DNA from 3 places in the Thalassotalea sp. PLHSN55 genome. Region 3 is predicted to be linked to each of the others. Evidence: riboswitches for the same ligand, from Rfam matches in the RefSeq annotation. Region 3 holds a riboswitch; each other region holds the start of a gene.
The links. Region 3 has a riboswitch for cobalamin ahead of ACRRSQ_RS04715 (ABC transporter ATP-binding protein). Riboswitches for the same ligand answer to the same signal wherever they lie in the genome.

Region 1 (3,281 bases), on a different contig from region 3:
ATTAGCAGGCGACTTTAATTGGTCAGCTTACCTTGATGCTCAAGGCGTGGCTAAGCAAAAAGACATTATTATTAACCAACCTGATTTCATTGAAGGTTTTGGTAAAGTTTTCGCTAAATCTTCTTTAGCTGACTGGCAAACTTACTTAACGTTTCATACCTTAAGTGCCTATGCGGTTTATTTAACTGAAGAAATTGATAATGAGAATTTTGATTTCTATTCAAAACAGCTCAATGGTCGCCAAGAGCAACGCCCACAATGGAAGCGCGGTGTAAGTGTTGTTAATAATAACCTAGGTGAAGTTATTGGGAAAATCTACGTAGGTCGTCATTTTAAACCTGAAGCGAAAACTCGCATGAGTCAGTTGGTGGAAAATTTGCGTAGCGCTTATGGCGCAAGCATTGACGAGCTTGAGTGGATGGGCACAGACACCAAAGCTGCAGCGCATGTGAAATTAGCGGCATTTACTCCTAAAATTGGTTACCCAGATAAGTGGCAGGATTACTCAAAATTAACGATTTCAGCAGATGATTTAGTTGGCAACATTGTCCGCTCTGGCATGGTGGGTCATCACAAAGAAGTTGAAAAATTAGGTGGTCCAATTCAAGATTGGGAATGGGGTATGACACCACAAACCGTTAATGCTTATTACAACCCAACCGTGAATGAAATTGTATTTCCTGCAGCAATATTACAACCACCATTTTTCAATATGGCAGCAGATGACGCAGTAAATTACGGCGGCATTGGCGCGGTAATTGGCCATGAAATGGGCCACGGTTTTGATGACCAAGGCAGTAAGTACGATGCCGACGGCAACCTAAGAAATTGGTGGACAGAGCAAGACTTAGCAGAATTTGCTAAGCGCACCCAAATACTTGTTGAGCAATACGCGGGTTACGAAGTATTTGAAGGTTTACATGTTAATGGTGAGCTAACCTTAGGCGAAAACATTGGTGATTTATCAGGTGTTACTATCGCATATAAAGCCTATAAAGCCTCTTTAAATGGTCAAGAAGCACCAATTATCGACGGTTTAACTGGCGATCAACGTTTCTTTATGGGTTACGCGCAAATCTGGCGTTCAAAATTTGTAGAGAAGGCGATGCGCAACCGCGTGGCAACTGACCCACATTCACCGGGTGAATTTAGAGCCTTAGGTTCTTTATCAAACATGAATGAATTCTACCAAGCCTTTGACGTAAAAGAAGGTGATGCCATGTATATTGCCCCTGAGAAACGCGTAAAAATTTGGTAATTAAGCACTAGGTTTTATCGTTAATCGCAATGTAAAAAGGGCCAACAGGCCCTTTTTTATCAAACAATTTTTATTGTTTTGCGCTGCTATTAACGACAAGGTAAACTGGTGCAGTTTAATTGCCGTTAAAGAATTCGGTGATTGACTCGCAGGGGAAAATGGTGAAAGTCCATTGCTGTTCCCGCAACTGTAAAGCCAGAGTACCTGCCGCCAAAAGCTAAGCTAAATGACTAAGCTAAAAAACAATTAGATTAAATAGATATTCGTGCGGGAAAACACGAAGAGTGTCTGAATCAAAATGGTCCAGCGCACTACTTTCGCTCCTACATTGGTATCCTTAAAATATTAAGGCTCCTCTTATGACAGACAAAAAATCTCTTTCTAGTGAAGAAAAGCACCAACAACGCATGCAAAAGCTCAAAGACAAAATTGATGCAAAAGTTGACTCAGCAACCGAAGAACGCGGCATACTTATTGTTATTACTGGTAACGGTAAAGGCAAGTCAACGTCGGGTTTTGGTACAGTAACTCGTGCGGTTGGCCACGGTTTAACCGCTGGCGTTGCGCAATTTATTAAAGGCCAGTGGGATAGCGGCGAACGTAACTTATTAGAAAAAAATGGCGTAACTTTTCACGTAATGAATACCGGCTTTACTTGGAATACCCAAGATAAAAGTAAAGATATTGCTGCTGCAACCGCGGTTTGGGCTGAAGCTAAGAAAATGTTAGCCGACGATAGCATTGATCTGGTTTTATTAGATGAACTGACTTACATGTTGTCGTACAAATATCTAGATTTAGACGACGTGCTAGACGCAATAACTAATCGCCCAGTTAACCAGCATGTGGTTGTAACGGGGCGTGCTTGTCATCGTTCATTACTTGATATTGCCGACACCATCAGCGAAGTTCAACCAACGCGCCACGCCTTTAATGCTGGCATTAAAGCGCAAAAAGGCATTGATTGGTAACTAACTGAAAAGTCGAACGTTACACACCTTAAGGTTCGACTTTTTCTGAAACTATGATTGTCTTGTCTATAAGCAATACAAAACGCCCAAGATGATCAACACCGCAAAAAATAGCGTTTCGCAGGTCAGTAAAAATATCGGTTTCCAGCCAACCGACAGCACTTGAGCTAACGAGGTTTTAATACCTATTGCGACCATAGCAATGACAAGAAACCATTGAGATAATATTTTAATCACATCAACCAAAGCGGTTGGTAACAGTCCTAAATTATTCACTAACGCCAAGACAAAAAACACCACTAAAAAGCTTGGTATAAAGCTGCTAACGCCTTTCTTGCTACTTTGTCCTTGCCCTTTGAATAGCCAAAAAATGATCATCACAATCGGCAATAATAAAGCAACACGCATTAGCTTAATATACATCGCAATATCGCCAGTGGTTTCTGAAACCGAATAACCGGCACCTGCAACTTGGGCAACATCGTGAATAGCGCCGCCAAGAAATACGCCTGCAAGTTGATCTGATAAACCTAGCGTAGTTACCACAATCGGGTAAAAAATCATCGCCATCGTGCCGAGCGCGGTAATACTGACAACGGTTAATGCAAAAAACTTTTCAAACTGCGCGTTTTTAGGCAATACCGTTGATATAGCCGCTGCCGCAGATACGCCACATATTGCCACTGCGCCACCCGATAACACACCAAACGAGGTCGGTAATGACAATAATCGAGCAAGCACAACCGCAAAGCCCATAGAAACTATCATAGATGCAATAATCAACAATGGTGCTTCAAAGCCTAAAGACATGACATCAGCAAAGGCTATTCGCACTCCCACTAAAGCCACTGCCATTCTCAGCAGCGCGGTTGAACAAAATGCAATACCCGATTGTAGCTTTGGCGAGTGAAATAAAAAATGCAATGCCAAGCCAAGCAGCAGTGCCAGTAGCATAACAGGTGCTTGATACGTTGATGCTAATACCTTAGCAATCGCCGCAACCAATACGCATAAAGCGATACCGTGTATGTGCACTTTAAAAAACGACATCA
Region 2 (3,281 bases), 150 kb from region 3:
ATAAGAGGCAAGAATATTATTATGCTGATAAACAAATTCGCCTAAACGTTCACTCGGGTGATGAGTTGTTTGCGCAATCGGTTCGATAGACACTTCAGCGCTGGAATAATGAAAGCTATGACCGCGCATTATCGGGTTTGCAGTTTGTTCTTGGCATAACATCGATAAGTTAACCCACTGCGAGCCAATCGCAGCCAGCTTTTTCTGCATAACCGCTTTACCCGGTAGTAAGCCGAGCATAGGGAATTTTTGCCCAGATAAGTCAGTAAGTTGCTCTAGCAGATATAACATGCCGCCACATTCAGCAATTATTGGTTTTTGACTATTAGCAAAGCTTTGAACGCTATTGATAAAACTGACATTAGTTTTTAGTTTTTCCGCGTACAATTCTGGGTAACCACCGGGGATATATAAAATATCACCATCAGGTAAGTGCTTATCGGTTAGTGCAGAGCAGTAAATAATGTCTGCGCCTGCTTGCTTTAAAAAGGCGATATTCGCGGCATAAATAAAGCTAAAGGCAGCGTCGCGAATAATAATAATGCGAGTACCTGACAATGCCTGCTCATTGCCTTGTAGCTGTGCGGTTTGTTGTGCGCTAAAAAACTCGACTTTTTCCGGTAAATTAACCAGTTTAGTATTGGCGATGTAGCTAGCCGCTTGATCAAGTTGGCTATCAATATCCGCCAATTCTTGTGCCTGTACTAAACCTAAATGACGCTCCGGCAAAGTAATGCTATCGTCTTTTGGCATGCGGCCGTAATACGTAAATTCATCAGGTAAACTATTACTGAGTAACTCGCCATGTCGGTCGCTATTAACACGATTGGCAAGCACCCCAGAAAAAGGCATGTTTTCACGAAACTTGGCTAAACCAAAGGTAACCGCGGCAAAGGTTTGCGCCATGGCTTTGGCGTCAATCACGCCCAGTACGGGAATATTAAAATACTCGGCTAAATCTGCGCTACTTGGCGTGCCGTCAAATAGCCCCATGACTCCTTCAATTAAGATCAGATCTGACTCTTGTGCCGCACGATATAGCAGCTCTTGGCAACCCTGCTCGCCGACTAACCAAAGATCTAATTGATATACTAGCTCTTCACTGGCTTGCCTGAGGATCATAGGATCAATAAAGTCTGGCCCGACTTTAAATACCGTGACCTTGCGCCCTAAATTACGGTGATAGCGCGCGAGTGCAGCAGTTACGGTGGTTTTGCCTGAGCCTGAATGCGGCGCTGCAACAATGAGTGCAGAACACTTTACGCCGCTACCTGCTTGCTGCTGCGGTCGATGCCTAAAGGCTTTATTTTCTATAGCCACTGATAAACTCCTTCAATGAAAATACCTTGCTCGATAATGTAAAAATCAACTTCAGCAAACTAATGTTTATGTTTAACATTGGCGGCGTTATTGATGGTTTTGTCAGCAAAGAAATGGCTCAGGTTAAAGTCAATCACCACCGCTGACAGCACATAAAAGGTCGGGTTAACAATATATTTGAAAAAGTACTTATCAACACGCGCTGAATATTCAGCCCAAGACAGTTCAGGGAACTTGCCAGAGAATGCGTAATAACTACCATTTGAGATAAAAAAGGCGATTGAGCTTGCCGCAAATAACGCAAAGGCAACTTGCAGCACATTTATTTGCCGGCCCTTTTGCTGCCAGTTGGGGCGAGCATAAAAACCTGCCGCAAACATCACACCATAGCTTAAGACCAATGCCGGATACGAGGTGGTAATGCAGTCACCAAACTGACCACGGTAATACGATGACGCCATATCGATAGTCACGCTAAGCAGATAAAAAAACCAAAAGGCTTTCATATTACGTAAATACATACCCGCCAAGAAAAAAATAGCAATTGAAGCGCTCGGCAAATGATTCAAACTGGCAAAGTGATGCGTACGAGTTGCCAGCATAAGCAAAGTTAATACGGCAAAAATGGCAAAGACCAAACGAATGGGTAAATTTGAGGTGGCTGATTTCATAACAATACCGCTATTTAACAAACAATTAATAGTAACGGTGGTGGAAATCAAAGTAGGTAAACGAGTTAAGACATGCTGCCAATGAAAATAACGTTCACAATGATAAAACGCGACAATGCACCTTTATCAATGCGCTTTTATGATTTCATTTTCAGGCAGTAAGACAAACCGTGTACTTTTCTCTGAATAACCGCCCACCGCAGTTGTCGAGTAATATTTATCAATAGCAGCTAACGATATTCGAATGGCGTTAAACTTTGCGCTAAAAATAAATATGATCAGGCCGGTCTCCGGACTCCTGTTCATCGCATCTGCAACACCTTCCCATATTTATCATCAAAGCCTGTTGGCTAAGCGATTTTATACAGTGGTTTTGTTGCTGCTCACAGTTACCGTTGCGGGGGCAGTACTGGCATTTCACCAGTTTCACGTTTCATCTTAAAGCGTTATTTTTCTGATAATTTTTATCTGTAAAATAACACAAGACACCTAAATCAAGGCAGATCTTACGGCATGCATCTAGGTTATTCAACCGCTATGCAAATTTATAAAACCAGCTTTTACAAAAACAAATAATTATTGATATCTACTAAGGCGAGCTAAAAACATTCCGGTCGTTCAACCTTACAATTCCCTCAGCCAAATATTTCTAAAGCTAATTTCACCATTGTGATCTTGCAGCAATATAGGTTTACAGCCATGTGCGTTGAAGTATTTTGCTTTACCAACATACATAGTTGTGCCTTCTATTTCAAAGTGGTCTTGTATTAATACGCCATTATGTAACACGGTAATATGTGCGGGTTTAGTAAGGACACCAGCGTTATCAAATTGAGGTGCGCGGAAAATAATGTCAAACGTATTCCATTTACCACTCGGCGATAAAGCATCAACCAAAGGCGCTGCTTGCTTATAAATTGAACCGGCCTGACCATTTACGTAAATTTTATTGTTATATGTATCAAGAATCTGGACCTCATAACGCTCTTGTATTTTAATACCGCTATTAGCATGAAGAGGTGCATCTTTACGGCGTTCACTCACGATAGGCGCACGCCATTCTAAGTGTAATTGCATATCACAAAAGCTCTGCTTAGTAACAATAGAGCCTGTTTTGGGTTTCACCGTTAAACGGTCGTTTTCGTAAATCCAATTAACCGGCTTTCCATTAGTATGCTGCCAATATTTTTCTACGTCACTTGCTTGTTGTAGTAAAGGAATTGCGTCTGACGGAATTGGGGTTACTTGTACTTTTTTAGGTACTGGATGCCAAATCTCAGTTAATTTAGG
Region 3 (3,281 bases):
TCATTTATTAGCTCATTATTGGGTTTTGGTTTATCTGGTTATTTACTTGATGCGTATTGCCCAGATCCACGTAAATTTGCTGATCATCAAGCATGGCAAGAAGCCGCAGTAAATGCGCATTATATTTGGTACATTTTTGCTGCAATTGCCACGATATCTGCAATATCGTTAGTTATTTACGGAAAAGTGATCACTCACTTAGATAATAAGCATCAAGCTAATATTAACGCCGAGTTACCTGCATCTAGCTAATACTTACTTTGAGCTTGCGACCACAAGCAGATACAAAATTTTAAACTGCAAAGATCAACACGCTCTAATAGGCCGTTATCGTTTTCTCTGATAACGGCTTGTTATTTTTTTTAAAGTTAATACTATGAGCGCATTCATCCCTAATGTTTGCGTTTTATTATGTCTACCACTTCCAACCAAGCAGCCGCGCAAAGTTCTATAAATAAAAGTAAAGATAAAAGTAAAAATAAAACAAAAACGTCAGCAGACACTCAAACACTCAGTCATGCACACTATAGCGAGAGCACTTTATATCTTGTTCGCCATGGCGAGATCGCAACTCCGGGAATTTTAGCGGGGAAAACCGATGTTGCGCTGTCAGATAAAGGTTGGCAGCAATTAAGCCATTCAGTGGCAAACTTAGCTAAAATTGATGTTTGCATTAGTTCGCCGCTGAAACGTTGTCGGTTATTTGCTGAAGATTTTTGTCAACAACATCACCTCGATTTAGTTATTGATAAGCAGCTTGCAGAAATGAATTTTGGCGATTGGGATGGAAAAAGTTATCAAACGCTATGGCAGGCAAATGCGAATAACGACGCTGCTAAAACAACAGAGAACTTTAATCTTGGCGATTTCTGGCAAAATCCTTGGCAATATGCCATCAAAAATGCCGAGCATATTAGCGATTTTACCGACCGTGTTGACGCTTGGTGGCATAATTGGTTAAGCCAGCAAAATCATCAACAAGCTAATACTTGTTCGTTAATATTTGCCCATGGTGGAGTAATTAAGCACTTACTTGCACGTATTTTGGCAATGCCGATCCCTGGTACTGGCCATATGAGCGCCATTGATGTGCCATACGCTAGTGTGATTAAGATTAGTGTTTGTCATGACTCACAAGGTAAACATTGGCCTAGGCTTGTCTTGTAAAGTTTACGTTAAGCTTGACCTGACACAGATAAAAACTAAATAAACCTTGCTATTTTGTGGCGGTTATCGATAATCGCGGCTATTAAAATTTATTATGCATTTTTAATGAATTGTTCGTTTTGAACAATTTTGGGAATGTGGTGAAAATCCACAACTGTACCCGCAACTGTAAGGCTTTGTTATTCATATTTAAAAATGAATTAACGCTCGCTAAGTCAGGATACCCATTAAAAATTGCGTTAAGTAACAAGTCGAGCGGGCTACTCGAACATTGTCTCTTCAACTCTATTTTCATAGATGCGCAGTGCTTTGTTTGGTCGCCTAAATAAAGGCGAGTCAATATTGCGTACAGAACAAACTTCTTTATCAAATTCACTGATTTCAGTTGAACAACTTAGTTGGCAAACTGAGGGTAAGTTGATCCTTGATAAAATTAATTTTAGTGTTGCTCAAGGCAGTTTTACTGGCTTACTCGGGCCAAATGGTGCTGGTAAGTCGAGCCTATTACGCTGCTTATATCGCTTTGTAAAACCTGATGCCGGACAGGTGATTTTGCAACAGCAAGATATCTGGCAAATATCCGCTAATGACTTTGCCCAGCAAGTTGCGGTGGTATTACAAGAGTCGCCGTCGCATTTTAACTTAACGGTATTCGACGTTGTTGCGTTAGGCCTAATTCCGCACAAAGGCATTTTCACCCGTGCGCAAAGTGCTGATAACGACAAAATTAGCCAAGCGATAGCGCAAGTTGGTTTAGCCGACAAAACTAAGCAAAGCTTTGAACATTTATCTGGTGGTGAAAAGCAGCGAGCTTTAATTGCGCGAGCGATAGTGCAAATGCCCTCTGTTTTGATAATGGACGAGCCAACCAGTCATTTAGATGTACGTTATCAAATTCAAGTGATGGAGCTTGCTAAATCGTTAGGCATTACCATTATTGCCTCTTTTCATGATTTAAATTTAGCGAGTGCGATGTGTGATAATTTATTGGTGATCAACCAAGGTAAACTGGTCAGCCAAGGCAGCCCAAAGAAGGTTATCAACGCGCAAATGTTGTCAGATGTTTTTGGCGTATGCGCACAAGTGAATATGCATCCTCAGCACAATGTGCCACATATCACCTATTTTTATGACTATTTCCAGCAAGCCGACCACTCGCCAACATTAGCAGGAGCACGTCATGATTAAAGTCAATCAAAGCTTGGCGTTAGTGCTGACCCTTTTATTGTTGCTATTGAGCTTTTTCACTGCTTTGTCGATGGGAGCTGCTGATATTGGCTTTGCTGATGTTTGGCATAGTCTTATGCCCACCGCGCAAGGCGAGCAGGCCTTTTTTCTTGAACGTATTATTTGGCAACTTCGTATGCCGCGTACTATTTTGGCTTTTCTTGCTGGCTGTGGTTTAGCGGTTGCCGGGTTAATATTGCAAACGGTGACGCGAAATCCATTGGCTGATCCGTACCTTTTTGGTATTTCGTCAGGTGCATCGCTTGGCGTGGTTATTCTGGTCGCTGTATTTGGCAGTGCGCTAACGTTATTAACCTCGGTGGCGGCATTTATCGGCAGTTTATTGGCAATGGTGATGTTATTGATCATCGCCGGGCGCAGGCAGTCTCAGCAAGTTGAGTCGATGCTATTAGCCGGTGTCGCCTTGTCATTCTTATTTAGTTCAGTGACGAGCTTGTTGCTGTATCACACCGACCCACAAGCAGTGGCAGCAATATTATTTTGGACCATGGGCAGCTTTTCTCGAGCTCAGTGGGCAACGTTATGGTTCCCTGCTGTGGTAATTTCTACATGTGTAGTGGTTATGCTTGCTTATCGTCGCCAACTTAACGCCATGTTGTTGGGGGATGAAAGTGCAACCACTTTAGGCATTAACGTTAATCGTTTTCGCGTGGTGATGTTAGTACTTAGTTCACTGATCACCGCAACATTGGTTTCTATGTGTGGCGGCATTGGATTTGTTGGCTTAATGATCCCACACATCGTGCGCTTTTTTGTCTCGCAAGGCACGGTTTTTGGCATTTTATTAACCGCGTTAGTGGGTGGCATTTTTATGATCTGGGTTGATGTGCTCTCGCGCATTGTTTTGGAAAACCAAGAGCTTCCCG

Region 1: linked by a shared signal. The riboswitch ahead of cobO (cob(I)yrinic acid a,c-diamide adenosyltransferase) and the one ahead of ACRRSQ_RS04715 (ABC transporter ATP-binding protein) in region 3 are both predicted to bind cobalamin.
Region 2: linked by a shared signal. The riboswitch ahead of ACRRSQ_RS05325 (hypothetical protein) and the one ahead of ACRRSQ_RS04715 (ABC transporter ATP-binding protein) in region 3 are both predicted to bind cobalamin.

The regions. Positions count from the first base shown of each region.
Region 1 is NZ_JBPDIH010000007.1:251,223-254,503, reverse strand. It holds gene ACRRSQ_RS15170 (M13 family metallopeptidase) at 1-1,258, shown strand, start outside; adenosylcobalamin-variant (AdoCbl-variant) riboswitch at 1,393-1,472, shown strand; gene cobO (cob(I)yrinic acid a,c-diamide adenosyltransferase) at 1,618-2,229, shown strand; gene ACRRSQ_RS15160 (YeiH family protein) at 2,296-3,279, opposite strand.
Region 2 is NZ_JBPDIH010000002.1:500,844-504,124, forward strand. It holds gene ACRRSQ_RS05320 (cobyrinate a,c-diamide synthase) at 1-1,320, opposite strand, end outside; gene ACRRSQ_RS05325 (hypothetical protein) at 1,380-1,991, opposite strand; gene ACRRSQ_RS05330 (hypothetical protein) at 2,118-2,297, opposite strand; cobalamin riboswitch at 2,256-2,499, opposite strand; gene ACRRSQ_RS05335 (3-keto-disaccharide hydrolase) at 2,616-3,281, opposite strand, start outside.
Region 3 is NZ_JBPDIH010000002.1:354,351-357,631, reverse strand. It holds gene ACRRSQ_RS04725 (MFS transporter) at 1-252, shown strand, start outside; gene ACRRSQ_RS04720 (histidine phosphatase family protein) at 412-1,167, shown strand; cobalamin riboswitch at 1,255-1,413, shown strand; gene ACRRSQ_RS04715 (ABC transporter ATP-binding protein) at 1,510-2,355, shown strand; gene ACRRSQ_RS04710 (FecCD family ABC transporter permease) at 2,348-3,281, shown strand, end outside.